DNA from 4 places in the Mesorhizobium sp. NPDC059025 genome. Region 3 is predicted to be linked to each of the others. Evidence: riboswitches for the same ligand, from Rfam matches in the RefSeq annotation. Region 3 holds a riboswitch; each other region holds the start of a gene.
The links. Region 3 has a riboswitch for cobalamin ahead of ACFWYE_RS11110 (ribonucleoside-diphosphate reductase subunit alpha). Riboswitches for the same ligand answer to the same signal wherever they lie in the genome.

Region 1 (7,714 bases), on a different contig from region 3:
CGGTCGCGCCGTTGCCGGCTTCGAACAGCGATCGCCCGAGATTGGCGCGCAATTCACCGAGCAGCTTCGGATCACTGGTGCGGACGCAGAAATCGCATTGCGGCAGGCCGAGACCCATGTCGAACAGGATGCCGGTACGGTCGATGCCGCGAATGGCATCGTCGTCCGGGCCGATCTCCGTCAGCACCTTGTGCCCGTTGCGCCGCGCACGCGCCTCAGGCAGGCAAAGCGCCACGGCATGGCTCCAGCGATGTCGCTTCGGGCTCAGCGTCTCATACGCAATTGCGGTTGCCTCGGCGAGCCGTCGGCGCTCGAGCCGGATGGCGCCGCGTCGCGTTGCCCGGGTCAGATCCTGCGGCTCATCGATCACCGGTGGCTCGTCTGCATCCTGGTGGAATTCGGCAATGGCGCCGAACGACCCCATGCTCCAGCCAGATCGCCAGTCGCCAAGATGCCTCTGCAGCAGCGGTTCAAGATCGGTCATGGTCTTTTTCCGGTTTGAGGGGGAGGCTGAACCAGATCGAGCGGCTGGATGACGGTACGATCTGCCGCCCTACCGAAATAGGCTTCGAGGCCATAGACACTGGCAAGGCTTTCAGGAGTCAGTACCGTTTCCGGTGAGCCGTCCGCGATGATCTGGCCTCGGTCGAGCAGGATAAGCCGGTTGCACCAGCGTGCTGCAAGGCCAAGGTCGTGCATGGAGGCGACGACGCTGCGACCCTGCTTTGCTTGGTCGGCGAACAGCCGCATCAAGGTGATCTGATGCGAAGGATCGAGGCCCGCGGTCGGCTCGTCGGCGAGCAGCAGAGGCGTTTCCTGGGCGAGCGCGCGGGCAATCAGCACACGCGCCTTCTCGCCCCCGGAAAGGTCAGTGGCGGCGCGGTCCCGGAAGCTGTCGACTTCCATCTGCCGCATCGCGCGCTCGATGGCCACGTGATCGGTCGATGAGAGGGCGGCGAATGCCGGCCGATATGGTGTACGTCCGAGCGCGACGACGGCTGCGACCGGGATCGCCCAGGCGATCTCGTGCTCCTGCGCGACATAAGCAATGCTCGCCGCGCGCTCGCGCGCTCCGAGCGTGGCGGCCTCGAGCCCGGCGATCGAGATGCTGCCCCGAGAGGCGACAAGGCCGAGTGCCGCCTTCAGCAGGGTCGATTTTCCCGCACCATTCGGCCCGATCAGCCCGACGAATTCGCCGGGACCGACAGCGAAGGAAACATCGCTCAGCACGCGCTGCCGCCCGAGTGTGGCCGACAGGCCGGAAACGGCAAGCAGGCTCATGCCAGCCTCCGCCGTTCGCGATAGACAAGCCACAGGAAGAAAGGGGCGCCGACGATGGCCGTCAGCACGCCGAGTTTCAGGTCGCGGCCCGGTGCTATGAGGCGCACCAGTATGTCGGCGGCAAGCACCACCGCCGCGCCACCGAGTGCGGAGGCAGGCAAAAGCCGTGACGGCCGTGCGCCGACCAGTGGCCGCAGCAGATGCGGCACCACCAGCCCGACAAAACCGATGGCACCGGCGACGGCGGTTGCAGCACCCACCGAGGCGGCCGTACCCAGCACCGCCAGGTGTTGCACGCGGCGCATGTCGACGCCCATCGAGGCCGCGGTATCGGCGCCCAGCGTCAGCGCATCGAGTGCGCGGCCAAGCATCAGCAAAAGCACCCAGCCAGCCAGCATGAAGGGTGCGGCCAGCCAGACATGCATCATCGAGCGATCTGTGAGGGAGCCAAGCATCCAGAACATGATCTCAAGTGCCGCGAACGGATTGGGCGACAGGTTGAGCGCCAGCGACGTCATGGCGCCGGCGAGGCTGGAGACCGCGACGCCTGCCAGGATGATGGTTAGTGTGTTGGAACGCCGGCCGGCAAGCGCCTGCACGACGACCACCGCAAGCATTGCCGCCAAGAGGGCGGAGAGCGGCAGGGCCAGCGGGAAGATGATGGTCAGGCCGCTGTAGATGGCAAGCACCGCGCCCAGTGAAGCCGAGGCGCTGACGCCGATCAGCCCGGGCTCTGCCAGCGGATTGCGCAGATAGCCCTGCAGTGCGGCGCCGGATAATCCGAGCGTTGCACCGATCATCAGGCCGAGCAGCGCGCGTGGTAGCCGGATCTCGCGCATGATCAGCGCGATCGCATCGCCCTTGCCGGAAAACAGCGCCTTGATGCTGTCGCTGAAAGCAATGGCTGCCGGGCCGACGGTGAGAGACAGCAGGAAAAGCACCGCAACCAGCAGGCCGAGCACAAAAAGCAGGGTGCGGTATCGCGCAACGTCTGTCATGGCTGCGCCCCTCCTGCATGACCGCTTTCTGAACGACTGGCGGCAGCCTCGGTGAGCATCTCCACGGCAGTAGCCGTGAAGGGTGCGCCACAGATGGTATATTTAGCCGGCACTGAAACGCGCGCGGTCTCTTCGCTGAGTGCCCTGTAAGCAGGATGGACGAAGGTCTGCTGTGCCAGGGCTGGTGTCGCATAGCGTGCTTCCGAGTCGACCAGCATGTCCGGCTTTGCCAGGACCAGGAGTTCCAGTGGCAATTGCTGGGTGCCGGACAGGCCAAGCTTCGTCGCCAGGTTCGTCAGGCCCGATGCGGTGACCACCGCATCGACCAGCGTGCCGGCACCCGATGTGTAGGAGTTGGCAAAGTAGGTCGCGATGGTGAGGTCGCGGTGGGGATGTGCTCTCGCCCGGGCGAGCTTGCCGTCGAGTTCGGCCACCAGTGCCTCGGCCCGACTTTGCCTGCCGAGGATATCGCCCATGCGCCGAAGGCTTGCTCGCACGTCGTCGAAGGAGGTTTCCGGCGGGAACTCCTCAACGCGAATGCCGAGTTGCCTGAGCAGGCCGACGGTCGCACGCGTCGTATAGCTCCCGGCAAGGACGAGGTCCGGTTGCATCAGGAAAACCTCTTCCGCCTGCCCGTGATTGATCACGAAGCGTCGTGCTTCCACGGCCAGCGCCGACGTTGCCGGGTCGCCGGCCAGGTAGGAGACAGAGTGAAGCTGCCCGTCATCCGCCACCAGCATTGCCATCTGGTCGGTGCAGACATTCATGGAAACGACACGCTTCGGCACTTCAGCGGCTAGGGCGGCGCAGGCGCCCGCTAGAAACAGGTTACCTGCCATCAGGCTCAAGGGCAGAGTTCGTCCATAGCGGCAGGAAGCCCTGCCGGTAGTCGTCGCGATCTGTACCCTTGCCTGCATCGTCATCTCCGCGGTTCAGAATGTCCGGGTGAGGCTCAGATTGAAAGTGCGGCCGGGGGCGCGGTAGTCCGTCACCGTAGAATAATCGGCGTCGAACAGGTTCTCGACCGCGAATTTCACCTGCGACGAGGCATCCAATGCGTAGAGCGCGGTGAAGTCCACCGTGACATAGTCCGGCAGCTTCGTCGTGTTGGCGGCATTGGCGTAGCGCGCCGCCCCGTAGAGCAGGCGCGTCGTCAGGTCCAACTGCTCGGTCGGGCTATACGTAACCTCGGCCATTGCTTTGAGCCGGTCGCGGTAGGGGATGTATTTGTCGTTGTCCTGGTTCAGCGGTTGACGGACATCGAGGCTCACCTTTCCATTCCATTCGGTGCTGAACCGGTGCGCAAGTGCCGCTTCGAAACCCGTGATACGTGCCTTGGCGACATTGAAGGGCAGGTAGGTCGGCGGGTTGGAGGCGATCGCGTCGGTCAGCCAGGTTTGATAGAACGCAACATCCAGATTGGTGTCGGCGCTCGCCTGCCAGTTCAGCCCGATCTCATAGGATTTGGACTTTTCCGGCTTGAGGTTCGGATTGGAGTAGTTCGGATAATAGAGTTCGTTGAAGCTCGGCGCCCGGAAGCCGGTGGCATAGGATGATCGCAGTCTCAGGTCTGGCAGGATCTCATAGCTCGCGCCGACATTGTATGTGGTGGCGCCGCCGAACTGGCCGTTGTGGTCATAGCGGATGCCGCTGTCTATGGTGAGCGCCTCATAGGACAGCGAGTACTGGCTGAACACCGCAGCGAGCGTTCGCGCCTTCACATCGAAGTTGACGGTCGAATTGACCTGTTCGCGATAGATTTCGGCACCGCCGGTCAGCACATGCGCAACGGCACCGGTGTCGAAATTCTTCGTGGAGTAAGCGAAAAGGCCGTAGCGGCTGGAATTGAAACGGCCGTCGCCTGCGACGCCATCGCGGAAGTTGCGGGAGCGATCGACCGAACTCGACAGCTCGACGGTCGAGGACCAATCTTCGGAGTGTCTGATTTCGGTACCGAGCTTGCCGGCAAAACTTGTCGTATCGACTTCGTTGGCGCCAGGATACGAGTCGTCGTACTGGCCGCGGCTGCGGGCAAGCAGAGCGTCGCCGTAGATCCGGCCCCAGTCGAACTGCTTCGACAGCGAGGCATTGATCGAGCCGAGCAGGAAACCGTCATCGTCCGGTTCATGGCCGTAGGCGGTCGGCAGCGTGAAGTCGTAGCCTCGCGTGCCGGTCAGGCTGCCGCCGAGGGAATAGTCGACGCCGCTTCTGCTCTGGCCGCGTACATTGCCGGACAATATGCCGCCCCACGGATAGCTCACACCAGCTGTTACCGAGCCACAGCTGTTGCGGCCGTCTGCGCAAGGGCCGCCTTGCCTGGTGATGATGTTGACGACGCCACCCATGGCGTCGGAGCCGTATTGCGCCGAATGCGCGCCCTTGGCGACCTCAATGCGCTCGATTGACTCGAGCGGAATATTGCCGAGCGAGGCGGTGCCGGTAGTGGCCGAACTTGCCCTCACGCCGTTGATCAGCACCAGCGTCTGGCTGGCCGACATGCCACGCAGATAGAGGTTGGATGCAGCACCCTGGCCGCCATAAGAGACGATGGAAACGCCGGTGTAGGATTTAAGCAGGGAAGGCAGGTCGGGAGCAGCCGAGTGCTCGATGCTCTCACGGTCGACCACCGTTACCGACGAGGTCGAACGCTCCAGCGTCGTCTCGCGTCGGAGCGGCGTGGTGATGACAATGCGTTCCAGCATCGTGGCATTGCCGGGAATGTTGTTGTTCTGAGCGCCGGCATGGCTTGCGAAAGCCAACAATGCTGTGCTGGCAAGCAAGAATGTCTTCTTCAAATCCGCCCCCAAAAGGATTGACGGCGCGGTCGAGCGCCGTGAGGTTCATTTCGAACCGCAGACGGATTGGCTAGGACAGATTTGCGTTCAGTCGCACTTCCTGGCCGTTCTCGCATGCGGCAACACTTCACGTGTCACCGCCACGGACGACCGCGCCTGATCACCCCTCGTGATCAAGCATGGGTGACTGGAACAGGCAGGTCTCCTGACTTCCGTGTCATCGCCCATTTCCGCCTTCCCGGTCGCGCGAGGCGGCCAGTGGCATCATGGAAGAAGGCTCAACGGTTACAGTTGCGGGGGCAGTCGCGGCTTTGACCGATGGTTCGGCCGCACCGTGTTCCCTTTTCATCCGCCTCGCGGCGGAACCAGCTCCAACCCGAAGCTAGCCGCGGCAATGCCGAGCGTCAACCGGCTAGGATGTGGAGCAGCGGTGAGCGGTCCGAGCGAAGGTTGGAGGGTCAGCCGTAGTGGAACCGCGGTTTCGGGCCAGTACCGGTGAATTGCACGCCGACGCGGTCGTTGCGGCGCCAGCGCACCAGCGATTCATAGGCGACACCGTCAACAGGGACATAGAGGCTGAAACGTTCAGGAATGATGGCATCGGCGGCCACCTTGAGTTCCGCGCCATTCGTATGCTGGTTGCGCACCACGCACGGGATTTCCGAATTGTGGATGCTGGTGATGATGGTAGCCCCTTTGAGCACACGTTGCCGATGCTCGCGATCGTGATGGTTTGCTTCCTGCTCGGACATGACGGTAGGGACTCACGCTGCAGACCTGATATTTTAGGAAAGGCGCGGAGAACATCAATGCCACCGCGAGCTGTGTCGGCGATTTGCCGCAAGGGATGGCTAACCGTCCGTCAAGATCCGGGCTAGCTGCTGTCCACTAAGATGCCGGGACGCGGAACCTCGAATGCCTGGAAGGAAATGAAACCGGGGGATGCATTCGCATCGCTGGCAGCGTGGCGGCTCGTAACATTGCTGCAATGTGACGCCCGGAAACAGGCCGCCTGTGAAACAGTTCGAGGTCGGCAAATGCGTTTGTTCTATGTCGTATGCATCGGTGTATTGCTGTCGGCGTGCCAGAATACACGCGATCGGGAACGATGCCTGTCATATGGGTTCGATGACGACACCCCCGATTTTTCGCGATGCCTGCAAAGGTTCGACATTGAAAGGGATCGCAGGGACTATCGCTCGCGAGATGGCGAACGATATGAGGGCTGACCGCGTCCACTCCTGGAGTGCCGGGTTTCGATGGAAGTGAGCTTTCATGCATATTCTGATCGTTGAAGATGATCGCGAACTCGCCTCTTCCCTCAAAGCCATCATGGAGGGCGCGATCGGCATATCCGACACCTTTGGATCCATTGCCGAGGCCGAAGCCGCGCTTATGGCTCATAAATTTGATCTTGTGGTCATCGACCGCAGGCTTCCAGACGGTGATGGACTCTCGCTGCTTCCGGTGCTGAGACGGCTGCAACCGCGGCCAGCGACCCTGGTCCTGACCGCGCTGGATGATCCGTACGATATCGCCTCGGCCCTGGACAAAGGCGCCGACGAATATGTCGGCAAGCCGTTCGAACCAACGGAACTTGTCGCCCGTGCACGTGCGGTCCTGCGCCGCTACAGCCTGGACGTGCTGGGTTCGACCCAATTCGGCAATCTGGCCTTCGATCTCAACCACCGGATGGCGAGCGTCGGGCAGAAAGTGCTCGACATTCCGCGGCGTGAACTTGCGATACTGGAAACGCTGATGCGTCGCGCCGGCCGTGTCGTGCAGCGGGAAACGCTGGAGTCCTCCGTCTATAACATCGGTGAGGACATCGAATCGAACGCGCTGGATTCACATATATCGCGCCTGCGCAGGCGCTTGCGCGATGCCGACTGCGAGGCCGTCATCAGGAGCGTGCGCGGCATCGGCTACATGCTGGTTCTGGAGTGACAGTTTGAACCGCTCGATCGCCTTTCCTGTCGCTGCGCTCCTGGTCGTCGGCATGGCGATCGTGATGCTGCTCGGCACGGTTCTGACACTTGCGATCATCGTCAGCATCAGCGCGGAAGACCGCCTGCAGATCAACACCAGCGAACTGTCCCGTACGCTGGGTGCCGCCATCGCCTATGATGCCGATGGCCACCTCACGCTCGACAGGCAGAAGCTTGCCACGAACATCATCGAATTTGCCGAAGCCCAGCCGGCCTATTGGTATGTCATCGACGATGGCCGGCAGGTGATTTCACATGGGCAACAACCCGCGGAGGTCAAGCGGGTGTTCGACCAGACCCCGCGCGAAATTCAATATTCGGAGTTCCGCTACCGGCAAGACAATCACGACATGCTGGGCATCAGGTCGGTCAGCCGAGGCGACGGCCCGAAAATTGTTTCCGTTGGCGGGATCGTGCTCTCGAACTGGGAGACCGTTCTGGTCGCCCTTGTCCCGGTGCGATCGCAGGGGCTGCTACCACTGTTTGGTGTCATCCTGGTTGCCACCACATCAATCGCCGTCATCATCGTCCGGGGCACGATCGCAAGGCCGGTACAACGTGTCGTGCGATCCGCCGAGCGGATCGATGGGCTGCCCAATGGCAGACGCATATCGGACGCCGACACACCGAGCGAACTGAAGCCCATGGTAGC
Region 2 (7,714 bases), on a different contig from region 3:
CGCAAATCTCTCTCGGACCGACGAACAGCTGGTCGAGATGACCAATGGCTGCATCTGCTGCACCTTGCGCGACGATCTCCTGGCAGAAATGCGGCGGCTCGCCGAACAAGACAGGTTCGACTACCTGCTGATCGAGTCGACCGGCATTTCGGAACCTCTGCCCGTCGCTTCGACCTTCGAGTTCCGCGACGAAGCGGGCAACAGCCTTGCCGACGTCTCGCGTCTCGACACCATGGTGACGGTCGTCGATGCCGCGAACCTGCTGCGAGACTATTCCTCGTCGGATTTCCTGCGCGACCGCGGCGAGGCACTCGGCGCTTCGGATGAACGTGTGCTCGTCGATCTTCTGGTCGAGCAGATCGAATTTGCCGATGTGATCGTGCTCAACAAGGTTTCCGACACCTCGGCAAAGGACCTTGACCTGGCCCGCAAGATCATCCGCTCGCTCAACCCGCAGGCCGAGCTCGTCGAGACGGATTTCAGCCGCGTGCCGCTCGCAAAGGTGCTCGATACCGGCCGTTTCGATTTTGACAAGGCCGAACAGCACCCGCTCTGGTTCAAGGAGCTGAACGGTTTCAGGGACCACATCCCCGAAACCGAAGAATACGGCATCCGTTCCTTCGTCTACCGCGAGCGCCGTCCATTCGATCCCGTCAGGTTGCAGGCCTTCATCAGCAGGCCGTGGCCGGGTGTGGTGCGCGCCAAGGGTTTCTTCTGGCTGGCGACACGCCCCAATCATGTCGGGGAATTGAGCCAGGCCGGTGTCCTGGTGCGAACCGGCAGGCGCGGGCTCTGGTGGTCAGCGGTTCCCCGCAACCGCTGGCCCGATAGTCCGTCATGGCAGGAAGCCATGAAACCCTATTTCGATCCAATGTGGGGCGACCGCCGCCAGGAACTGGTCTTCATCGGCTGCGACCCGATGGACGAAAGCCGCATCCGCGCCGAGCTCGATGCCTGCCTGGTGGACGAGCCCGTCTTCGCGCCGCAGCTGTGGCGCGACCTGCCGGACCCGTTTCCGAGCTGGAGCGGACAGGCGGCATGATCATCAAATCCCTGATTTCCCTGTTCAAGGGACGCCACCAGAATTGTGACTGTCATCCGCGGCGCGCCCGCTACATTCCGCCGGCGGAGCGGCACGCTACCACAGGTCCCAGCCAAGAATCGCCATTGCCAGGCGGCGGCGGTCACAATAGGGTCCGCGACGATGGTGCCTCGAATCGAAAGGTCCGGGGTGAAAAGGGAATACGGTGACGTCCGCAAGGGCCAAGACCGTGGCTGCCCCCGCAACTGTAAGCGGTAGCAAAGTCCGAGAACGCCACTGGCCAAAGTGCCGGGAAGGCAGGACCGCGCAACGATCCGCGAGCCAGGAGACCTGCCATCACAGTGAGTTGACCGGACGGGGTGTGCCGGGAGGACGCTACAAGGGCGGCCCTGCCGTCGTTCTGGCCATCCTTCCGCACCTGATCAATGAGGGATCAGTTGGAAGGTTTTGCCGTTTTTCAGCGTGATGGCGCGACGCATTTTCCCGACGACGCACCGCAGCGCGCCGATGAAGGTGCTTGCGCGCGTGCGGTTATCCTGCAGGCGCGCGACCTTAGCTATCGGCCGGAAAAGGGCATCACCCTCGTCGAGGACGTCTGCCTCGACATGCGCGCCGGCGAAAGGCTCGCCATCATTGGTCCAAACGGCGCCGGCAAGACGACGCTGATGCGCATGCTGTGCGGCATGCTCAAACCTGTCAGCGGCCTGGTGAGCCTCGATGGCGAACCGCTCGACCGACTGCCGATGGCGGAACGCGCGCGACGCATCGCCGTGGTCGGCCAGTCGGATCAGCCGGATGCCCAGCTTGCGGTCCACGACTATGTCGGGCTCGGCCGTATCCCGCATGCCGGGCTTCGTCGCCGCAGCGACGACCGCAACGTCGTAATCGACGCGCTGGAACGTACCGGCCTGCTCTCCCTGCGCGATCGCCGCATGGGCTCGCTTTCCGGTGGCGAGCGCCAGCGCGCGCAGCTGGCGCGGGCGATCGCACAGCAGCCGCACGTGCTGTTCCTTGACGAGCCGACAAACCATCTCGACCCGCGCGCCCGCGGCGAATTGCTGGAGTTCGTCGCCAGGCTCGGCATCGCTGTCGTCACGGTGCTGCACGATCTGCCGCTGGTTGCCCCCTTCGCCACCCATGTCGCCGTGATGAGCAAGGCGCGCCTCGTCGCGCTCGGCACGCCGCGCGAGACCCTGACTGCAGAACTGGTGCGCGAGGTCTTTGGCATCGACGTGCTCAGACTGCCTCATCCGGACGAACAGGATCGCGAGCTGACGGTCTTCGACGTGCCGATACGCCTTTCCCGATGAACCGCCCCATCCACGGAGCCGCCATGAAACGCCTCGCTTTTTGCCTCGCCGCCACGCTTCTCTCGTCGACCGCCTTTGCCTTCCCGGTCACTGTAGACAGCTGCGGCATTCCGCTGACCTTCGACGCCGCGCCGAAGCGCGCGGTGATCAACGATCTCAACATGTCGGAAATGGCCTTTGCGCTGGGTCTCCAACCCGAGATCGTCGGCCTGACCGGCATCACCGGCTGGTACAAGGTCGATGACGCCTTCAAGAAGGCGCAGGGTTCCATCCCGGAACTCGCGCCCAAATATCCGACGCTGGAGAATCTCCTGGCGGTGGAGCCGGACTTCTTCTTTGCCGGCTGGTATTACGGCATGAAGCCCGGCGGCGACGTGACGCCCGACACGCTGGCGCCGCACGGGATCAAGACGCTGGTGCTCAGCGAAAGCTGCGTCCACCTCGACAAGAACCGGCCGGCGGCCTCGATGGATCTGCTGTTCGGCGACGTCGAGAAGCTCGGCAAGATCTTCGGCAAGGAAGGCGAGGCCAACACGCTGGTTGCCGGATGGAAGGAAAGGCTTGCCGGCATCACCGCCAAGGTCGGCGCCCGCGGCGGCACACGTGTATTCCTCTACGATTCCGGCGAGGACAAACCCTTCACCGCCGGCAAATTCGCGATCCCCACGGCGATGATCGAAGCGGCCGGCGGCAGGAACATCATGGACGACCTGCCGACCAACTGGGGCAACACCGATTGGGAAACCGTCGCCACCCGGAACCCGGAATTCCTGGTGTTGCTCGACTACCAGGACGACGCCGGCTACCGGAAACTGCTGAACTTCCTGAAGACGCACCCGGCGATGAAGGAGACGGACGCCGTCAAGAACGAGCGTTTCGTTGCCCTGCGCTACGCGGAACTGACGCCCGGCCCGGCCAACATCGAGGCCATCGACAAGATCGCCAAGGCAATGCACCCGGAGGCCTTCTGAACGTGCCAAGCCGAGCATACGGCGTGGCCATCGGCACAGGTCTGGTGCTGGTCATCGCGCTGGCGCTGCTATCCATCGCCTATGGCTCGACCGTCATTCCACTGGGCGATGTCATTGCAGCGCTCGCTCGTGCCGTCGGCCTGGACGCCGGCCGCGTGACCGCGCCGGTGGAGAAGATCATCGTCGACCTCAGGCTGCCGCGCGCGATCCTCGCCGTCTGCGTCGGCGCCGGTCTCGCTGTGGTCGGCGCACTTCTGCAGACGGTGACACGCAACGACCTGGCCGATCCATTCCTGTTCGGCCTGTCCTCGGGTGCCGCGGCGGGTGCTGTTTCGGTCATCACGGTCTTTGGCGACCGCCTTGGCGTGTGGACGCTTCCGATCGCCGCTTTCGTCGGCGGTATCCTGACAGCCTTCGTCGTGTTGCTGCTCGTCAATCGTATCCGCGGCCAAGGGCCGGAGCGGCTGATCCTTGCCGGTCTCGCCGTGTCCTTCCTGTTCACGGCGCTGACCAACTATCTGGTCTTCGCCGGCGACCAGCGCGCCGCCCATTCGGTGCTGTTCTGGACCATGGGCGGGCTGGGCCTCGCCCGCTGGGGCAATATCGGCCTGGCGATTGCCGGAGCAGCCGTCATTCTCTGCTTCGCGCTACGTTATCATCGCTGGCTCGACGCCTTCCTGGCCGGCGAAACCACCGCCGAAAGTCTTGGCGTTCCGGTAACGCGCTTCCGGACACTGACATTCCTCGCCGCAGCGCTGTCGACGGCGATCCTGGTTTCCGTTGCCGGCGTCATCGGCTTCGTCGGATTGATGATCCCGCATGTCGCGCGCCGCTTCGCCGGCCCGCTGCATCTGCGACTGGCCATCGCCTGCGCCGTCTTCGGTGCGGTGCTCCTGCTTGCCAGCGACCTGCTGGCGCGCACGCTGCTGCCGCCGCAGGAATTGCCGATCGGCATCATCACCAGCTCGATCGGCGCCCTGTTCGTGGTTGCCACCCTCCTGCGCAAGCGGTTCTGAGCAACCGGCCATTCCATCGCTCCGGAATAGCGCCACACTTGTTACTCACACTGTTCGGCCTCCGAAGGCAGACTGGCACCAGCACCGAGTGTCGAGCAACGACGCTTCGACCTCGAGGCACGGCATCGCCCTGACAAGGAGGTTCAGAACAATGACCGCATCCGCCGAAAACAAACGAGACGAGATCCTGGCCGCCCTGCACAGGCCGCCGGTGGTTGATCACGAGGCGTGGGAGCAGGCGCGCCAGCAACTGCTGGTGAAGGAAAAAGCCCACACGCACGCACGCGATGCACTGGCCGCAGAGCGCCGCCGCATGCCCTGGGTGGAAGTGACCAAGGACTACGTCTTCGAGACCCCGAACGGCAAGGCAAGCCTGCATGACCTTTTCGCCGGCCGTCGTCAGCTGATCCTTTACCGCGCCTTCTTCGAGCCCGGCGTGTATGGCTGGCCTGACCATGCCTGCCGGGGTTGCTCGATGGTGGCCGACCAGGTCGCCCATGTCTCGCATCTCAATGCCCGTGACACCACGCTGGTCTTTGCTTCGCGCGCACCGCAGGCGGACATCCAGCGTGTGAAGGTCCGGATGGGCTGGGACCGTATTCCCTGGGTCACCATCGTCGACAGCTTCGACGTCGATTTCGGCGTGGACGAATGGCATGGTCACAACGTCTTCCTGCGCGACGGCGATCGCATCTTCCGCACCTACTTCATCGCCGACCGTGCCGACGAACAGATGGGCGGCACCTGGAACTATCTCGACATCACGCCGCTTGGCCGCCAGGAAGTCTGGGAGGATTCGCCCGAGGGCTATCCGCAGACCCCGACCTATAAATGGTGGAACTGGAACGACAGCTACGTTGCCGAAGCCGAGCCTGACAAGGGATGGGTCGCGATTTCCGACGCCGGCGAAGAAGCGATGCGCGCCAGACCAACGAGTGCGAAATCATGAGCCGCTCGTGCTGCTCCATCTGGGCCGACGAGGAGAATCCTCGCCGGACCAGTACCAGCACTGTCGACAAGCCCGTCGTGAATGCCGCAGCGCAGGCGGCAACCGACAGCGCTGCGCTCGACAACGCACCCACAATGACAGCATCGGATTGGCTGGTGCTGGCCGCAGCGCCGACTTTCGCCGCCATGGCCTTGCTGACCGCGATCATGGCTGGGCCAGCCGAGACGCTCTGCTCATCCGCGATGGGCATGCCGCTCGGCGGCATGGTGCTGATGTATCTGCTGATGAGCGCCTTCCATCTCGCACCTTGGCTGAAGCTGGTTCGGGCGGATCGCTCGGCAACGCGCTAAGGACAGGGGCATCGCGGCGTTGACTTGTCCCTTCGCCCGGAGCCGATCGTATTTAACCATCGATGCTATCAGAATATTAGCGATTGCTTGGCAACGTCTTGGCGCCGACGGTCGTTAGCCTGGATCCGCAACAATCCGAGCGACGATCGACCTGACAGAATGGCGCCGGGGGCGTTGATGCGTGTCGTCTCATGCTTGGTCACGGAGCATAACCCGTGGCTCGTGCTGCTTGCCGTGTTTGTCTGCATAGCCGGCAGCTGGGTGACGTTCAGGCTTTTCCGACAGGCCGAGGCGCGTGACGGCTGGCAGCGGGCCGGCTGGATCTTCCTTGCGGCGCAGGCCGCCGGCTCATCGATCTGGTGCACGCATTTCATCGCCGTCATCGCCTATGAGCATGAAGCTCCGGTCACCTTCGACCCGGCCTTTACGATGGTCTCGCTGCTGATCGCGGTTGCCGGCTGTGCCTATGGCTTCTGGCTCTCGATCAGCTTCCGCTTTCCCCTGGCCGCCGAGGTCGGCGGCGGTGTCGTCGGTATCGCGATCGCGGCGATGCACTACAGCGGCATGATGGCCTACCGCGTCGACGGGCTGATCGACTGGAACCTGGACTACGTGCTCGCCTCGGTGGCGCTGTCGGTTCTGTTTGCCGGCGTTTCCCTCAGGCAGGCAATCAAGCCATGGCTGGGCGAGACCCGGTATCTGCCGGTTGGTTTGTTTGTGCTTGCCGTGGCATCCCTGCATTTCACCGGAATGGCCGCCATCTCGGTGACGCCGTTCTCCACGGCGGCCGACAGCACCACCTCATCGACCCTGGCCGCCTTTGCCGTCGTCGGCGTAGGCATGCTGGTCCTGGGAGCCGGCGTCATCAGCTATCTCATCGACGAGCAGACCTCGCAGGAAGCATTCGATCGCCTGCAGAAGCTGGCGATGACCGATTCCCTTACCGGACTGCCCAACCGGACCAGTGCCATCGAGCACCTCGATCAGGAAATGGAGCGGGCACGCTATACGATCGCAAAAGTCGCCATCATCGGCATCGATCTCGATCGCTTCAAGGAGATCAACGATCTGCGCGGACACCAGGCCGGCGATGCCACGCTGGCAACGATCGGCCATCGTCTTGGCGATCTTCTCCAGAATGACGAATTTGCCGCGCGCATCGGTGGCGACGAGTTCATGTGCGTCAAGCTTTTCATCGAGCGCCAGCAACTCGACGATTTCCTGAAGCGTCTCGAACAGGTCTTTTCGGAGCCGCTTCATATCGGTAATGTCGACCTGGCGGCGGGGGCGAGCCTGGGCGTCGCCTTGTTTCCCGACGACGGCCACGACCGGCAGGTGCTCATCAGCAATGCCGATCTTGCCATGTATCGCGCAAAAGCCGACATCACCCGCGCCACATGCTTCTATGAACCGCAGATGGACAAGGCAGCGCGCGAGCATCATGCCCTTGCGTCGGAACTCAGCCACGCCCTTGAACTCGGCCAGCTTGAGCTCCATTACCAGGTGCAGAAATCCGTCCAGTCCGGCGATGTACTTGGCTATGAAGCGCTGCTGCGCTGGAGACATCCCACGAGAGGACCGATCTCACCTTCGGTTTTCATCCCCATCGCCGAGGAAACCGGCCTCATCCTCGCGATCGGCGAATGGGTCTTGCGGACGGCCTGCGCAGAAGCAGGCCGGTTGTCCAGACCCCACAAGATCGCCGTCAATCTTTCGCCTGTCCAGTTCGTCCATAACGATCTTGCAGGCCTGATACGCGACATCCTCGTCGAGACAGGATTGTCGCCGTCCCGGCTGGAGTTGGAAATCACCGAATCAACCTTCATTGCCGACAAGAGCCGGGCCCTGCACATCCTGCGTCAGATCAAGGCATTGGGCGTGAAGGTGTCGATCGACGACTTCGGCATCGGCTATTCGTCATTCGATACGCTGCGCAGCTTTCCCTTCGACAAGATCAAGCTGGATGGGTCCTTCACGCGGGAGATGGAGCGGAACACCCATGCCATGGCCATCGTCCGCTCCGTTCTTGCATTGGGACAGAGCCTCGGGATTCCGGTTCTGGCCGAGGGTGTCGAG
Region 3 (7,714 bases):
ACCAGCCGAACGGCAATGTCGGCGTGTGGTAGACACGCCGCTTCTGGACCGCGCCGATGCCCGACCATGACGGATCCTTGAGGATGGCTGCCTGGGCATCCGCGTCGAGCGTCAGGATTACGTCGGGGTTCCAGGCCAGCACCTGTTCCAGAGAGACATTCGCAAGGCTGCCCTTGCCGGCGGCATCGGCGACGCTGTGTGCTCCCACCGCGCCAAGGATTTCCGTGGTGATCGAACCTGCCAGGCCGGTCTCAAGCCCCTTCGGTCCGCGCCCGTAGTAAACTTTCGGGCGTTCATTCATCGGAACAGTAGCCAGCAGTGAATCCATGTCCTTGAGCGTGGTTGCGGCATAGGCGGCGAGTTCCTCGCCGCGCTGCGGCACGCCCAGCAGATCGGCGGTCTTGCGCAGCGTTTCAACGGATTTGGCAAAGGAGCCGTCGATCAGCACATAGGGAATCCCGGTCTGCTCCTGCACCCGGTCCGCCAGCGATGCGTAGGTCGCGTCGACCGTGCCGACATCGATGATGATGTCCGGCTTCAGCGAGAGCACCAGTTCCAGATTGGCGGTATTGCCCTTGCCGGTCAGCCGGCCATAGGCAGGCAGGTCCCTGTAGGGCGCGGCCAGGAATTCCTTTTCCCCGGCGCCCGGCTCGCGCACCCAGCCGACCATCTTGTCGGGCGCCAGCACATACAACAGCGTGGAGGCCGGCGGGCCTGCCGCCAGCACGCGCTCCACACGTTCAGGCAATGTGACGGAACGCCCCGCGGAATCGACGATCGTGCGGCCTGCGGCCTGCGCGGATGCGGCCGCCGCCACGCCGAGGCATAGAAGCAGGAATGCCTGCGAGAGCCGCACCAGAAATCCCCGTCGATCCATTTTTCGTCCCCTCGCACGCTTGAAATCAGCACGATTGTTATTTCTGTTCTGACATATCGGTCAAGGAAGGGGATTGCTGGCCTACTGCAATAAACTGTTTAGCGCGAACCGTTGCCTTGACGGAGTGCGCGTTCTTTGTATTTGTCCGTATATTACGCTTACAAATTGGGAGGACGACCTGTCGTCACGTTGGCGGCGGGCAAGTCCGATCGGGGCATTGAGGGGGATTTTCATGAAGCGACTTTCGTCGACGACTTTGCTCGTCCTTTTGACAACCGCTGCCGCACTGCCGGTTGCTCATGCGCAGCAGCAGGACGGGAACGTCGAAAAGAAAAAGGACGACGCACCTGCTGCGCCCGCCCGTGCGGGCACTTCCCCCGTCTTCGAGCTCGGCGAGATCGTCGTCTATGGCGCCGCTACAGGCACCTCTTCCGACATTGGCGGTCAGTCGGTGTCGCGCAGCGTCGTGACGGCAAAGGACATCCACAAGAGCAACCGCAACACACTCGACGATGCGCTGGCAGCCACGCCGGGTGTCGAGGTCTCCAACACCGGCGGCAGCCGCAACGAAAGGCTGATCTACGTTCGCGGCTTCGATCGTTTCCAGGTGCCGCTCTATATCGACGGCATCCGTGTCTATCTGCCGGCCGACAATCGTCTCGACTACGGACGCTTCCTGACGCCGGACCTTTCCGAGATCCAGGTGCAGAAGGGTTACGTCTCGGTGCTGAGCGGGCCTGGCGGCATGGGCGGCGCCATCAACCTCGTCACCAGGAAGCCGACCAAGGAATTCGAAGGCGAACTGCGCACCGGCGTCGACCTCGGCAACACCGGTGATCTTTCCGCGTTCACGACATCCGGCTGGGTCGGAACCAAGCAGGAGAAATTCTATCTCCAGGCCAGCGGTTCATTCCGCAACAGCGACGGCTGGTTCCTGCCGCAGGGCTTCAATCCGGTCCCGGTCGGCATCGGCGGGCCCGTCGAGGATGGCGGCCGCCGCGACTTCTCCAACGTTCGCGACTGGCGTGCCAACTTCAAGCTCGGCTACACGCCGAACGAGACCGACGAATACGTCATCAGCTACACCAAGCAGCAGGGTGAGAAGGCCGCGCCCTACAGCATCTACGAGCCGGTGCGCGGCATCACGCGCACGCCGCTGCCGGCGGGCGCCGCCTACCAGCGCGACTGGGAATGGCCACGCTGGGACATCGACTCGCTGGCTTTCTACTCGCACACGCAACTCGGCGACGAGTCCTATGTGAAGACCAAGGCCTACTACAACACTTTCTACAACCTGCTTTCGGCCTATGACGACTCGACCTTCACGAGCCAGAAGCAGGCGCGCGCCTTCAACAGCTACTATGACGACAGCGCCTATGGTGTCAGCGTCGAGGCCGGAACCGAACTCATCCCTATGAACACGCTGAAAGGCGCCGTTCACTACCGCCGCGACGACCACACCAACTGGGATCACAACCAGCCGGGCACTTCAGCCTTCGTCGACCCGAAGCAGACGAAACTGGAGGACACCTGGTCCGTGGCGGTCGAAAACACCTTCCACGCTACCGAGAGCTTGGATTTCGTCGGCGGCATCAGCTATGACAAGAACAAGCTGGTCAAGGCCCAGAAATACGACTCGGCCAGCAAGAAGATGTCCGAATATCCGCATGGCGGCAGCTCGGCATTCAACTGGCAGGGGGCGGCGATCTATCGCTACAGCGACGCGTCGGAATTCCACGCCAGCATTTCCTCACGCACGCGTTTCCCGACCCTGTTCGACCGGTTCAGCACCCGCTTCGGCGATGCCCTGCCGAACCCGGATCTCAGCCCCGAGCGCGCCGTGAACTACGAGCTCGGCTGGGCCGGCAAACCGACCGAAACGCTGAAGATCGGCGGCTCGGTGTTCTACAGCGACGTCTCCGACGTGATCCAGTCGGTGAGTGTTGGTGGCGGGAAAGTCCAGAGCCAGAACATCGGCGACGGCCGTTACCATGGTGTCGAAGTCTACGGTGAATGGGACGTGCTTTCCAATCTGACCTTGGGTGCGAGCTACACCTATCTGAAGCGCAAGCTTTCCGATCCGGTCAGGCCCGGCCTCAAGCCCATCGGCACGCCGGAACACAGCGCCTATCTCTATGCCGACTGGGTGCCGTACGAGAATTTCACCGTGTCGCCCAACGTCGCCATCTACAGCTCACGCTGGTCGACGGACCGGCTGGAGACCGCGTTCTTCGAAACCAAGGGCTTCGCGCTGGTCAATCTCAACATGAACTACAAGCTGAACGACAATTTCGAGTTCGACTTCGGCGTCAGGAACATCTTCGACAAGAACTACCAGCTTGCCTACGGCTTCCCGGAACAGGGCCGCACCTTCTACCTGAACTCGGCCATGCGGTTCTAGGGCATGGCCAGGCCGGCGAGATCGCACGCGCGGAAATCCGCGCGCGGCGCCGGCCCTGCCTCGCCTGCCCCGGCGACCGACGACAAGGCGGTGCCAGAAATTCCGGCGCCGCGGCCCGACAGCGATGACGTCATCCCGAACACCGCAGCACCGGAACCTGAGTCCGGCGAAGAACCGTCAGGCGGCCGCAGTGAAGCGCAGCGCTGGTTGCTGGGTGGCGTGGTCTCCGTCGCGGCCCATATCGGCGCCGGGCTCTATCTCGCCGCGATAGTCCTGCCTCCCGCCGCCGATACGGGCATCGTCGACTCCATCTCGGTAGAGTGGGTGCCTCCGGACGTATCCGAGGCTGCCCTGAAGGCCGAGCGGCCCGCGGATGCGGTCGACGAACCGGCACGCGCCGTTCCTCGGCCTGATATCGAAAAGGCGCCGGAAAAGCTTCCGCAAGACGAACCGGCGCAGGCCGATCCGCTCCCTGAAGACGACAAGCCCCCGACGACCGAACCCGCGCGGCAGCCGCGACAGGAAACAGCGGAAACCAGAACCGAAGCACCGCAGCCGAAACAGGAAGCCGCCCCTGCACCACAGGTTCTCCGCTCCGCGCAGCAAAACGTGCCAGCCGTGCCGGCCGTCACGAAGGCGCCGGAAAGCAAACCCGCCCGCCCGGTCGAGAAGCCCGGCGCCGCGCGACAGGAACCCCGAAAGGCCGAGAACAACAGCCGCACTCGCAAACTCGAACGGGCAGAGCCCGCCAGGCCGGTTCGCCAGCAGCGCAAGAGCGCGCCGAAGAAGACCGTGGCAGCAGACGAGTCCGGCCCATCTGAAAAAGCCGTTCGGCCGGCGGCGGTTTCACCGAAGCAGGCAACTTCCACGGGCCCCGCGAAGGCAACCAGCCGCGGCGCGGTATCACCTGCGCAATGGCAGGCCAAGGTCATCGCCCATATCCGCCGCTTCAGGCAATATCCCCCGGGCGCCAGTGGTTCTGCGTCGGTTCGCGTGCAGTTGCGCATCAATGGCCAAGGCGCCGTAAAATCGGCTTCGGTCGCGGGCTCCTCCGGCAATGCGGCCCTTGATCGCGCTGCGATCGAGACCGTGAAGCGGGCCTCCCCGGTACCCGCCCCGCCGCCTGAAATAGCCCGCTCCTCGATGACGCTGGCGATCACGATCAGTTTCAAGCGGTGAGCCACCGAAATCCATTGTCGGCAAATCCGCGACCATCCACACCAGTCGTTGACATCAAGTCGCTGTTCTATACTAGATATCGAAGTCGAGGTTCTCCCGAGTCGTCTGGTTCGGGAGCTAAGAGGGAAGCCGGTGCAAAGCCGGTGCTGCCCCCGCAACTGTAAGCAGTGAGCCCGCGTCGAAGAATGCCACTGGTGCCGTAACGCACCGGGAAGGCCGACAAGGGCGACGACCTGCGAGCCAGGAGACCTGCCGCGACGAACGAGAACGAACCTCGGGCGGGGTGTCCCGGCGGTGCGCGTGGCCGGGCGTCGCTGCGTCCCGAACGGCCAATGCGTTCCCCCAAAATCCCCGCCCACAACGCCACGGGGATGACATGGCAACGACTGCAGCGCTCACCACGAACGGAGCCCACAAGGCCCCACCGATCGGCGAAAGCCATCACTCGCCTCAGGCCGAACCCGGCTACAAGGTGATACGCCGCAACGGTTCGGTGACGCCGTTCGATGCGACGAAAATCGTGGTGGCGCTGACCAAGGCTTTCCTCGCCGTCGAAGGCTCGAGCGCGGCGGGCTCGCGGCGTGTGCATGACGTTGTCGAGGACCTGGCCGGACAGGTGGTTGCGGCGCTGACGCGCCGCTTCGAAGCCGGACGCACTTTCCATATCGAGGAAATCCAGGATCAGGTCGAACTGGCGCTGATGCGCGGCGAACACCACAAGGTGGCGCGCGCCTATGTGCTTTATCGCGCGGAGCGGGCGCGCGAGCGCCTGGTGGACAAGGCGGATGCGGTCGCGCCGGGCGGATCGCTCAACGTGAAGGGCGAAGACGGTGCGCTTGTTCCGCTCGACGACGCCCGCTTCTCGCGCGTGGTCGAAGAAGCCTGCGCCGGCCTGGAAGCCGTTTCGCCCGAGGCCATCCTCACCGAGGCACGCCGCAATCTCTATGACGGCATCACGCTGGATGAACTGTCGCTGGCGCCGATCCTGGCCGCACGCACGCTGGTCGAGACCGAGCCGAACTATGCCTTCGTTTCGGCCCGCCTGCTGCTCGACCGCCTCCGCCGCGAAGCCCTGAGTTTCGTCACCGGCCGAAGCGAGCAGGCAACCCAGGCCGAGATGGCGGGCCGCTATGCTTCCTACTTCCCGGAATTCATCACGGCCGGCATCGAAGCCGAGCTGATCGATCCAGAACTCGGCCGCTTCGACCTCGCCCGGCTGGGTGCCGCGCTGAAGCCCGAACGCGACCTGCAGTTCCAGTATCTCGGTCTGCAGACACTCTACGACCGCTATTTCCTGCACACGAAGGGCAAGCGTTTCGAGCTGCCGCAGGCCTTCTTCATGCGGGTCGCCATGGGACTGGCGGTGCGCGAGATCGACCGCGAGGCTCGGGCCGTCGCGTTCTACGACCTGCTGTCCTCCTTCGACTTCATGGCTTCGACGCCGACGCTGTTCAATTCCGGCACGCTACGGCCGCAGTTGTCGTCATGCTTCCTGACCACCGTCGCCGACGACCTCGACGGCATCTTCAAGGTGGTCAAGGACAACGCGCTGTTGGCCAAATACTCCGGCGGCCTCGGCAATGACTGGACCCCGGTTCGCGGCCTTGGCGCGCACATCAAGGGCACCAATGGCGAGAGCCAGGGCGTGGTGCCATTCCTGAAGGTGGCGAACGACACCGCTATCGCCGTCAACCAGGGCGGCAAGCGCAAGGGCGCCGTGTGCGCCTATCTCGAGACGTGGCATGTCGACATCGAGGAGTTCCTCGACCTGCGCAAGAACACCGGCGACGACCGCCGCCGCACGCATGACATGAACACCGCCAACTGGGTGCCGGACCTGTTCATGGAACGGGTCGAGGCCAATGGCGAATGGACGCTGTTCTCGCCAGACGAGACGGCTGACCTGCACGATCTCTACGGATCCGCGTTCCGGCAGACCTACGAGGCCTATGAGGCGAAGGCAGCCGCCGGCGGGCTCAAGGTCTTCCGCAAGATCCGCGCCGTCGACCTCTGGCGCAAGATGCTGACCATGCTGTTCGAGACGGGACACCCCTGGATCACCTTCAAGGACCCTTGCAACATCCGTTCGCCGCAAGGCCATGTCGGCGTGGTTCACTCCTCCAATTTGTGCACCGAAATCACGCTGAACACGTCGAAGGACGAGGTCGCCGTCTGCAATCTCGGCTCCATCAACCTGGTCAACCATGTCAGCGAAAAGGGGCTGGACCTCGATCGCCTGGCAAAGACCGTTGGCGTCGCCATGCGCATGCTCGACAACGTCATCGACATCAATTTCTACACCATCCCAGAGGCGCGCCGTTCCAACCTGCGCCACCGGCCGGTGGGACTGGGCCTGATGGGCTTCCAGGATGCACTGCAGCTGCTGCGCATCCCCTATGCCTCGGATGAAGCGGTCGCCTTCGCCGACGCCAGCATGGAGGCGATCAGCTACCAGGCCATCTCGGCCTCGGTCGATCTTGCCGCCGAGCGTGGCCGCTACCCGAGCTATGAAGGATCGCTGTGGTCGAAAGGCATCCTGCCGATCGACTCCATTGCCCTCCTGGAAAAGGCGCGGCCCAGCGTGGAGATGGATGCGTCTTCCACGCTCGACTGGGACGCGTTGCGCAAGCGGGTCAAGAAATCCGGCATGCGCAATTCGAACTGCATGGCAATCGCGCCGACCGCCACCATTTCCAACATCTGCGGCGTGTCGCAGTCAATCGAGCCCGGCTACCAGAACCTCTTCGTCAAATCGAACATGTCCGGCGATTTCACGGTGGTGAACGCGCAGCTCGTGCATGATCTCAAGGCTCGCGGCCTGTGGGATGAGGTGATGATCTCCGACCTCAAATATTTCGACGGCTCGCTCGGCCAGATCGACAGGGTGCCCGACGACATCAAGGCGCTCTATGCGACCGCCTTCGAGATCGATTCCTCCTGGCTGATCGACGCGGCGTCACGACGCCAGAAATGGATCGACCAGGCGCAGTCGCTCAACCTCTACATTGCCAATCCCTCCGGCAAGAAGCTCGACGAACTCTATCGTCTTGCCTGGCGAAAAGGCCTGAAGACGACCTACTACCTGCGCTCGCGCTCGGCGACGCATGTCGAGAAGTCGACACTGAAGGGCACCGACGGCAAGCTCAATGCCGTCTCGGCTGTCGTGACAGCAGCACCGGCCGCCCAGCCGATCATCGTCAATGCCGATGCCGCCTGGGGCAAAGCCTGCGCCATCGACGATCCGGAATGTGAAGCCT
Region 4 (7,714 bases), on a different contig from region 3:
CCATTCCCGGTGCGCTCAACGGTGTCCTGGCCGTCATGATGCCAGCAAAGTGCAAGAACCGACCGGCGATCAGCAGTCCACCGATCGTCCACAAAACGACCGGCGGCGCCTGCCGGTATTCGGCGATGGCGAGCACGATCAAAGCCAGAGGCACATATTCGGTGAAATTGCCCTGCGCCCGAATGCGGCGCATCAGCGTCGGGTCTTCGCTGAAGCCGAGACGCACACCCACCTTCTTGCGGCGCAGACTGACCGCAATACTCAAGGCTACCAGCGAAAGAGCTGCCAACGCAGCGACGATGGACGTAACCGGAAGCATTTCCCCCTCCAACGAACGTTTTCGCGAGCTAACCATTTTTTACTTGCAAATTGCAAGTTAGAAAATCATATTGAACCCATGACGAAGTTCCGCACCGGCTGCCCAATTGCCTCGGCACTCGACATCATCGGTGACAAGTGGTCGCTCGTGATCATCCGCTCGATGGTTGTGGGAGCGACCAGCTATTCCGACTTCCTGGCGATGGCCGAAAAGATCGCGACGAACATCCTGGCCGAGCGACTGCATCGACTGGAGGGTGCCGGCCTGATCCGACAGACACAGGCGCGGCAAGGTGCAACCCGCGGCGCGTACGCTCTGACGGCCAAAGGCGCGGCGCTTATTCCCGCCCTGCAGGCGCTCGCACGGTGGGGTGAAGAAGAGTTGCCCGAGCGCTGGACGCCGCCGGAACGGTTCTATGCCGCCCGACCCGTAGATTTCGACAAGCCGTCGGTGGCCCCCTCGGCGTCCTGATCGGCAACATAGCGGCCTGTGCGACCGGAGCGATCACGGCACGACCAGAGCGTTTCCGGTTTTCGGAATGCGGGAACGCTCTAATTTTTTCTCAATTTCAGACGGAAAACCGCTACGCACTTTTCCTTAAACTGCCCTAGGCGGGCACCGGCTTGGGCCCAAAGCGCTCAGCCGACTTGGCGCGGGCTTTTGCCGCCACCTCCTCGCGGTTGCGCGGCGGCTGGGTCGTCTCAAGGACGACAAGCAGCTCATGCGCGGCATTGGCGATGGTGCGCACGGCGTTGTCGAAGGCTTCCTTGTTGCGCATGGAGGGCTTGTTGGAGCCACTGATCTTGCGCACGAACTGCAGCGCCGCCTCGTGAATTTCGGTATCGGTCGCCGGCGGTTCGAAGTTAAACAGCGGCTTGATGTTGCGACACATGGATATCTCTCCCGTTTGATATATCCGGCGTTGCCCCTCGTTCCCGTTAGTGGCCTCTCAGGCTCCTAGTCCCCGTCCAGCGGCTCGGTACCGACCGGCTTGCCGTCACGGGCGAGCCTGATCTTCTCCACCTTGTCCTCGGCGGCCTTGAGCAGGCGATCGCAATGCGCCTTCAGCGCCTCGCCCCGTTCATATATGCGAATCGACTGGTCGAGCGGCACGTCGCCGCGTTCGAGATCGTCGACGATCTTCTCTAACGCATCCAGCGCCTGCTCGAAGCTCATCGCCTTGACGTCCTGGTTCGCTTCCTCAGCCATGGCTCATCCTTTCATCAGGCGGCCGACATGCGCTGCGACCGAAAATGCCAATCCGTGCAGGTCGTAGCCGCCTTCCAGCAAACTGACCAGCCTGTTTGAACTATGACGGCGGGCGCGATCCATCAACTGCCCGGTCGCCCAGTCGAAATCATCCTCGACAAGGTTGATCTCGGCCAACGGGTCACGATGGTGCGCGTCGAAACCGGCCGAGATGATCACAAGGTCCGGCGCGAAAGAATCGATCGCCGGCAGGACACGCGTGTTGAACGCCTCACGAAAGATATCGCTACCCGTCGCCGGCGCCAGCGGCGCATTGACGATGTTGCCGGCGCCAGTCTCGTTTCTGGCGCCGGTGCCAGGATAAAGAGGCATCTGGTGCGTCGAGCAATAGAGCACCGATGGGTCGTCCCAGAAGATGTCCTGCGTGCCGTTGCCGTGATGAACGTCCCAGTCGACGATGGCGACACGCTCGACGCCGTGCTTTTCCTGTGCGTAGCGAGCGGCAATCGCAGCCGTATTGAACAGGCAGAAACCCATGGCGGTGGTTTTCTCGGCATGATGGCCGGGCGGACGCGCGGCCACGAAGACATTGTCGGCCTTGCCGGTGAAAACGTCGTCCACGGCGGCATTGGCGGCGCCGATGGCGGTCAGCGCCGCCTGCCAGGTTTTGGGACTCGCCACCGTATCGGAATCGATGACGGCAATACCTTCCTGCGGAATCGCCCTGCGGACGCGCTCGACGAAATCCTTTGGATGGCAATAGAGAACAGTGGTCTCGTCGCCCATCGGCGCCTCGTGCCTGTCGAGGGCGGCAAAGGCCTCGTCGTCCAGAATCCGCTCGATAGCGCGCAGCCTGTCCGGTCGCTCCGGATGGCCGGCGGGCGTGATGTGTTCCAGAAAAATCGGATGGGTGTAGAGACGGGTCGTCATGGCGCCACCTTATCAGCAATGGAGATGATGGCCACGCGACAAGCATGAGAGCGTTTCCGTTTTCAACGGAAACGCGGAAACGCTCCAACTTTTATTTTAACGCGATTCCGGACGCAAAACCGTTGCGCGTTTGCTGGAATTGCTCAGCCTGTTGGGGAAAAGGCATCATCCGACGTCGACATCAGGGCTTTCCTTGCCCGCGAACTCGGCTAGGTTAGCCGCACTGTCAGGTGCCTGCCGCAAGGTGGGAGAATCGGGAACACGGTGAAAATCCGTGGCGTGCCCAACGCTGTGAGGGGGACCACTCGGCAAGAGCCACTGTCCGCGCAAGGACGGGAAGGCGCCGGCAAGCGGGACGAACCCGAGCCAGAAGACCGGCCAGGCAGAAATGGTCATCCGCATGGACGGGTGGATGACGCTGTTTCGATCGCAAGGGAAACGCGATGAACACCGTCCGCAACCATACATGTCATACCTCCGGAGATCCTGCCTTCGAGGATTTTGAGCGTGAGGCCATCTATCGCGCCATCTTCACGCGTCGCGACGTGCGCAGCCATTTCCGGCCCGACCCGATCGACGACGCTGTGCTTGCCCGCCTGCTCACGGCTGCGCACCACGCACCGTCCGTAGGCTTCATGCAACCCTGGAACTTCATCGTCATCCGCGACCAGAAACGGCGCGCGGCGGTGCGCGATCTGTTCCTGACAGCTCGAGCCGAGGAACTGCCGCATATCGCGGAGGATCGGCAGGCGCTTTACCGCAAGCTCAAGCTGGAAGGCATCTGCGAAAGCGCGCTCAATCTCTGCATCACCTGCGATCGCTCGCGCAGCGAGAACTCGCCGCTCGGGCGCTGGCACAATCCGCAAATGGATCTCTTCAGCACGGTATGCGCGGTACAGAATTTCTGGCTGGCGGCACGGGCCGAAGGGATTGGCGTCGGCTGGGTGAGCATCCTGAACGCCGAAGCGCTCAGAGATTTGCTCGACATCCCGGATCATATCGTGCCTGTCGCCTATCTTTGCGTCGGGCACGTCTCGGAATTTGCCACCCGACCCGACCTTGAACGCAATGGCTGGGGCTCGCGCCTGCCGCTCTGCGACCTCGTCATGAGCGAGACCTATGCCGGTGCCGGCGAGGATGTGCTGAAAGCCGCGGCCAACGCGATCGCGGGCAGAGGATGAGAAGTCAGGCAGCAGTCTTGCCGTCCACCAGCAAACCTTCCATGAGCGCGCGAAACGCATTAACCGCCTTTGTCGATATGGCGGCAGGATCATCGGAGTTTGCAATCCACTGCGCAGCATAGAGCGAGGCGCCGCTGATCAGCCGTGCCATCGCTTCAGGATCGATGTCGCGGCGAATAACCCCATCTTCCTTCAGCGCTGCAAGGTTCTTGGTTACCGACAGGATACAGGCGTTGGCATTGGGCCATTGCGCCGGATCACCAAGGACAGCGGGGCCATCACACAGCACGATGCGCTGGACTTCCGGATCGAGCGCCATTTCGACATAGCCGATGTTTTCGTCCATGAAACCCTGCCAGCGCGTCTCGGCCTTGGCGGAGACAGCATTGAGACGCGCCGCCATTTCGCAGTCGATCTGGGCGATCACGGCTTCGAAAAGCCCCTTCTTGTCGCCGAAATGATGATAAAGCGCGCCACGCGTCAGCCCCGCTTCGGCGGTGAAATCATCCATCGATGCGTTCGCGTAACCGACTGTCGCAAAGGCCCGCCGCGCAGAGGCAATCAGTTTCGCACGCGTCTCGGCGATCATTTCGCTGCGGGGTTTATGAGCTGTCCTCATTGGTGTTTCCTTTGCCGCTTCTGCTTTTCACATACGTCGCGTATATTTTTTTACATACACGACGTATATTAATTGACATACGTGACGTATGCAATTATCTCATTCGCATACGCCACGTATGTAAGTGGCGCACCCTCAAAATTCCAGGAGTGCTCCCATGCGCAATCCTTATGGTGAAATCTTCAGAGTCCCCGGGGCCAAGGGCTTCGCAGCCGCCGCCTTTTTTGCGCGGCTGCCTATCGCCATGGCTCCCATCGGTATTGTCGCGATGCTGTCCCAGGCGCGCGGCGAGTATTGGCTGGCCGGTGCTGTATCGGCCACCTTCGCCTTGACCAACGCTTTTGCCGCCCCACAGATCTCGCGATGGATCGACCGGCTCGGCCAGACTGCCGTGGCCGCCCCGACCACGGTCATCTCCGTCATCGCCTTCCTCACACTGCTCGCGGCCACCCATTATGACTGGCCGAGCTGGACCCTGTTCGTTTCGGCGTTCCTGGCCGCGGCGATGCCCAGCGTGCCGGCCATGGTGCGTGCGCGCTGGACGGAAAAATTCCGCGATCGTCCCGAGCTCAACACGGCCTTTGCCTTCGAGTCGGTCGCCGACGAACTGGTCTATATTGCCGGCGCCTCGCTTTCGGTAGGCCTCAGTGTGGCGCTGTTCCCGGAAGCCGGCATGCTGGTGAGCACGCTTCTGCTGGCTTTCGGCATGGCCGCCTTCATCCTGCAACGATCCAGTGAGCCCAAGGTCCGGCAGCCGGAGCATGGCAGCAATGGTTCCGCGATCATGCTGCGTCCCGTCCAGATCATCACGCTGGCCCTCATCTTCGTCGGTGCGATCTTCGCCACCGCAGAGGTGAGCTCGGTGGCCATCACCAAGGAGCTCGGCCAGCCGACCGCCGCCAGCCTGGTCATCGGTGTCTATGCCGCCGGCTCCTTTGTCGTCGGCCTCATCATCGGTGCGCTGAACCTCCAGGCCCCGAAACAGCGGCTGCTCGCTCTTTCGATTGCCATCGTCGCCTTGACCACCTTGCCACTGCTCGTCGCCGACACCGTCCCCCTGCTGGCACTCGCAGTCTTCGCCAGCGGCGTGGCGATCTCGCCCACCTTCATCATGGCCTTCGGCCTGATCGAACGGCGCGTGCCCGAGGCCATGCTGACCGAGGGCATCACCTGGGTGATGACCGGCATCGGCATCGGCATGGCACTGGGGGCGTTCGTGGCAGGCTGGGTGGTCGACAATTACGGAGCGCAGAACGGCTTCTGGGTTTCCGTGGCCGCCGGGACGATCTCTTTCGTGATCGTCCTCCTTGGCCAGAAGACACTCGCCGGCGAGACAGACAGCGAATTGTCGCAGGTTGCCCCGCAAACAGCGAAATGATGGTCGCGCTTCCAGAAAAGCCCGGACAGGACCAACGAGCCGCCTTCCCAGGCGGCTCGACTGTCTTTGAAATCTCAACTATCTGCGAGCCCCGGGGACTTTGATGCGTAATCCATACAGTGAAATTTTCCAGGCGCCCGGCGCCAAGGCGTTTTCCGCGGCCGGCTTCGTTGCCCGCTTCCCGCTTTCCATGGTCACGCTGGGCATCGTGACGATGCTGTCCGAGACACACGGCGAATACTGGCTTGCCGGTGCGGTCTCCGCCACTTTCGCGCTGGCAAGCGGCCTGATCGCGCCGCAGGTGTCGCGACTTGTCGACCGGCACGGCCAGCGCCGTGTTCTTGTACCAGCGACACTGATCGCTGTTTCGGCGCTGATCGGCCTGATGGTGGCAACCCATCTGAAGGCACCAAACTGGACGCTGTTCGTTTTCGCGATCCTCAGCGGCGCGATACCGAGCTTCAGTTCCTTCGTCAGGGCGCGCTGGACCGAGCTCTATCGCGGCACCTCGAAATTGCATACGGCATTTGCCTTTGAATCCGTCGTCGACGAAGTCCTGTTCATGATCGGTCCGATCCTGGCGATCGGACTCAGCGTCACGGTCTTCCCGGAAGCCGGGCCGTTGGCCGCCACCTTATTCCTTCTCGTCGGCAGCCTCCTGTTTGCCGCCCAGAGATCTACCGAACCCCCAATCCATGAGCCGGAACGCAGCGGCGGTCGCTCCGTCATCCGCCTCGGTTCGCTGCAGATCATCGTCGTGACCCTGGCATCCATCGGCGCGATCTTCGGCACGGCCGAAGTAGCCGCCGTTGCTTTCGCGGAAGCGCAAGGCCACAAGGCAGCTGCCAGTCTCGCTCTGTCGGCCTATGCGGCAGGCTCGCTCGTCGCCGGCCTTGCCTTCGGCATGCTGAAACTCAGGATGCCACTTGCCCGCCAATTGCTGATCACGATAGTGCTGGCCGCGCTGACCACACTGCCGCTCCTCATGGTAGGCACAATCACCATGCTTTCTCTGGTGTTTTTCGTCGCTGGCGTTGCCGTTTCGCCAACCATCATCACCTCGATGGCACTCGTGGAAAAACTCGTGCCTTCCTCCAAGCTCACGGAAGGCATGACCTGGGCGATTACCGGCATTGGCATCGGCATGGCCGCAGGTTCAGCGGCCGCCGGCTGGGTGATAGACACTTATGGGCCGACCAGTGGCTTCCTGGTTTCGATCGCGGCTGGTGTTCTCGCCTTGATTGTCGCGTTGGCCGGGCAAGGCAATCTGCAGCGATCCGTGCGCGACACCAGAGCACCGGCGATGGCTTGAACGGCTCCGGTACGAAACGAAATGGGCGCCAAGCGGCGCCCATTTCGTTTCACAGACAAGCTTTGCGTCCAGAGGGCGCGCGACATCGTAGAGCGTTTCCGTTTTACGCAATTCCAGACGGAAAACCGCTACGCAGTTTTCCTGGAATTGGCCTAGAGGATTTCGGTTTTGGCGATACGGATGCCGAAACCCTCAAGGCCGACATAGTGCCGCTCGCGCGAGGCGATCAGATTGATCGAGGAGATGCCGAGATCCTTGAGAATCTGTGCACCGAGGCCGATCTCGCGCCATTCGTTCTCGCGGCGGCGTGCTTCCTCGTGATCCTCGCGGTCACTACCGCCCTGCCGGTTGCGGCCGCCATGGCTACCGACACCGGTGGACCCTTCGCGCAGATAAACGATGACACCACGCTTGCGCTCTCCGAGCGTCTTCATGATGTCATCGAGCACGGTACGGGTACCGAATACGTCCGTCGTGACATCCTCCAGATGCAACCGCACCGGCACTTCCTCGCCGTCGCGGATGTCACCATAGACGATCGCCAGGTGGTGCATCGCTTCCCAGGGCAAGGAATAGGCGATCGCCGTCGCCTTGCCGCCGGGCGTGTCGATATCGGAACAGGCGACACGCTCGACCAGCGTTTCCTTGCGCTGACGGTAGGCGATGAGGTCCGCCACCGAAACCTGCTTCAGCCCGTGCTCCTCGGCGAAGGCCGCCACTTGGGGGCCGCGCTTGACGGTGCCGTCGTCGTTGACCAACTCGGAAA

Region 1: it holds a riboswitch for cobalamin, as region 3 does, so the genes downstream of both, ACFWYE_RS14925 (TonB-dependent receptor domain-containing protein) here and ACFWYE_RS11110 (ribonucleoside-diphosphate reductase subunit alpha) in region 3, are expected to answer to the same signal.
Region 2: it holds a riboswitch for cobalamin, as region 3 does, so the genes downstream of both, ACFWYE_RS24655 (ABC transporter ATP-binding protein) here and ACFWYE_RS11110 (ribonucleoside-diphosphate reductase subunit alpha) in region 3, are expected to answer to the same signal.
Region 4: it holds a riboswitch for cobalamin, as region 3 does, so the genes downstream of both, bluB (5,6-dimethylbenzimidazole synthase) here and ACFWYE_RS11110 (ribonucleoside-diphosphate reductase subunit alpha) in region 3, are expected to answer to the same signal.

Annotation. Positions count from the first base shown of each region.
Region 1 covers NZ_JBHYIM010000005.1:297,181-304,894, forward strand. The annotation lists gene ACFWYE_RS14905 (DUF6925 family protein) at 1-484, opposite strand, end outside; gene ACFWYE_RS14910 (ABC transporter ATP-binding protein) at 481-1,281, opposite strand; gene ACFWYE_RS14915 (FecCD family ABC transporter permease) at 1,278-2,279, opposite strand; gene ACFWYE_RS14920 (ABC transporter substrate-binding protein) at 2,276-3,196, opposite strand; gene ACFWYE_RS14925 (TonB-dependent receptor domain-containing protein) at 3,212-4,981, opposite strand; cobalamin riboswitch at 5,252-5,459, opposite strand; gene ACFWYE_RS14930 (PilZ domain-containing protein) at 5,533-5,826, opposite strand; gene ACFWYE_RS14935 (response regulator) at 6,350-7,021, shown strand; gene ACFWYE_RS14940 (sensor histidine kinase) at 7,026-7,714, shown strand, end outside.
Region 2 covers NZ_JBHYIM010000012.1:141,528-149,241, forward strand. The annotation lists gene zigA (zinc metallochaperone GTPase ZigA) at 1-1,042, shown strand, start outside; cobalamin riboswitch at 1,189-1,395, shown strand; gene ACFWYE_RS24655 (ABC transporter ATP-binding protein) at 1,480-2,352, shown strand; gene ACFWYE_RS24660 (ABC transporter substrate-binding protein) at 2,376-3,323, shown strand; gene ACFWYE_RS24665 (FecCD family ABC transporter permease) at 3,326-4,339, shown strand; gene ACFWYE_RS24670 (DUF899 domain-containing protein) at 4,491-5,288, shown strand; gene ACFWYE_RS24675 (hypothetical protein) at 5,285-5,638, shown strand; gene ACFWYE_RS24680 (putative bifunctional diguanylate cyclase/phosphodiesterase) at 5,816-7,714, shown strand, end outside.
Region 3 covers NZ_JBHYIM010000003.1:665,312-673,025, reverse strand. The annotation lists gene ACFWYE_RS11125 (iron ABC transporter substrate-binding protein) at 1-877, opposite strand, end outside; gene ACFWYE_RS11120 (TonB-dependent receptor plug domain-containing protein) at 1,110-3,278, shown strand; gene ACFWYE_RS11115 (TonB family protein) at 3,369-4,457, shown strand; cobalamin riboswitch at 4,529-4,729, shown strand; gene ACFWYE_RS11110 (ribonucleoside-diphosphate reductase subunit alpha) at 4,834-7,714, shown strand, end outside.
Region 4 covers NZ_JBHYIM010000006.1:161,006-168,719, forward strand. The annotation lists gene ACFWYE_RS16295 (MAPEG family protein) at 1-319, opposite strand, end outside; gene ACFWYE_RS16300 (winged helix-turn-helix transcriptional regulator) at 398-790, shown strand; gene ACFWYE_RS16305 (DUF2277 domain-containing protein) at 927-1,211, opposite strand; gene ACFWYE_RS16310 (exodeoxyribonuclease VII small subunit) at 1,277-1,528, opposite strand; gene ACFWYE_RS16315 (histone deacetylase family protein) at 1,532-2,458, opposite strand; cobalamin riboswitch at 2,670-2,856, shown strand; gene bluB (5,6-dimethylbenzimidazole synthase) at 2,902-3,639, shown strand; gene ACFWYE_RS16325 (TetR/AcrR family transcriptional regulator) at 3,644-4,258, opposite strand; gene ACFWYE_RS16330 (MFS transporter) at 4,416-5,636, shown strand; gene ACFWYE_RS16335 (MFS transporter) at 5,740-6,948, shown strand; gene ribB (3,4-dihydroxy-2-butanone-4-phosphate synthase) at 7,101-7,714, opposite strand, start outside.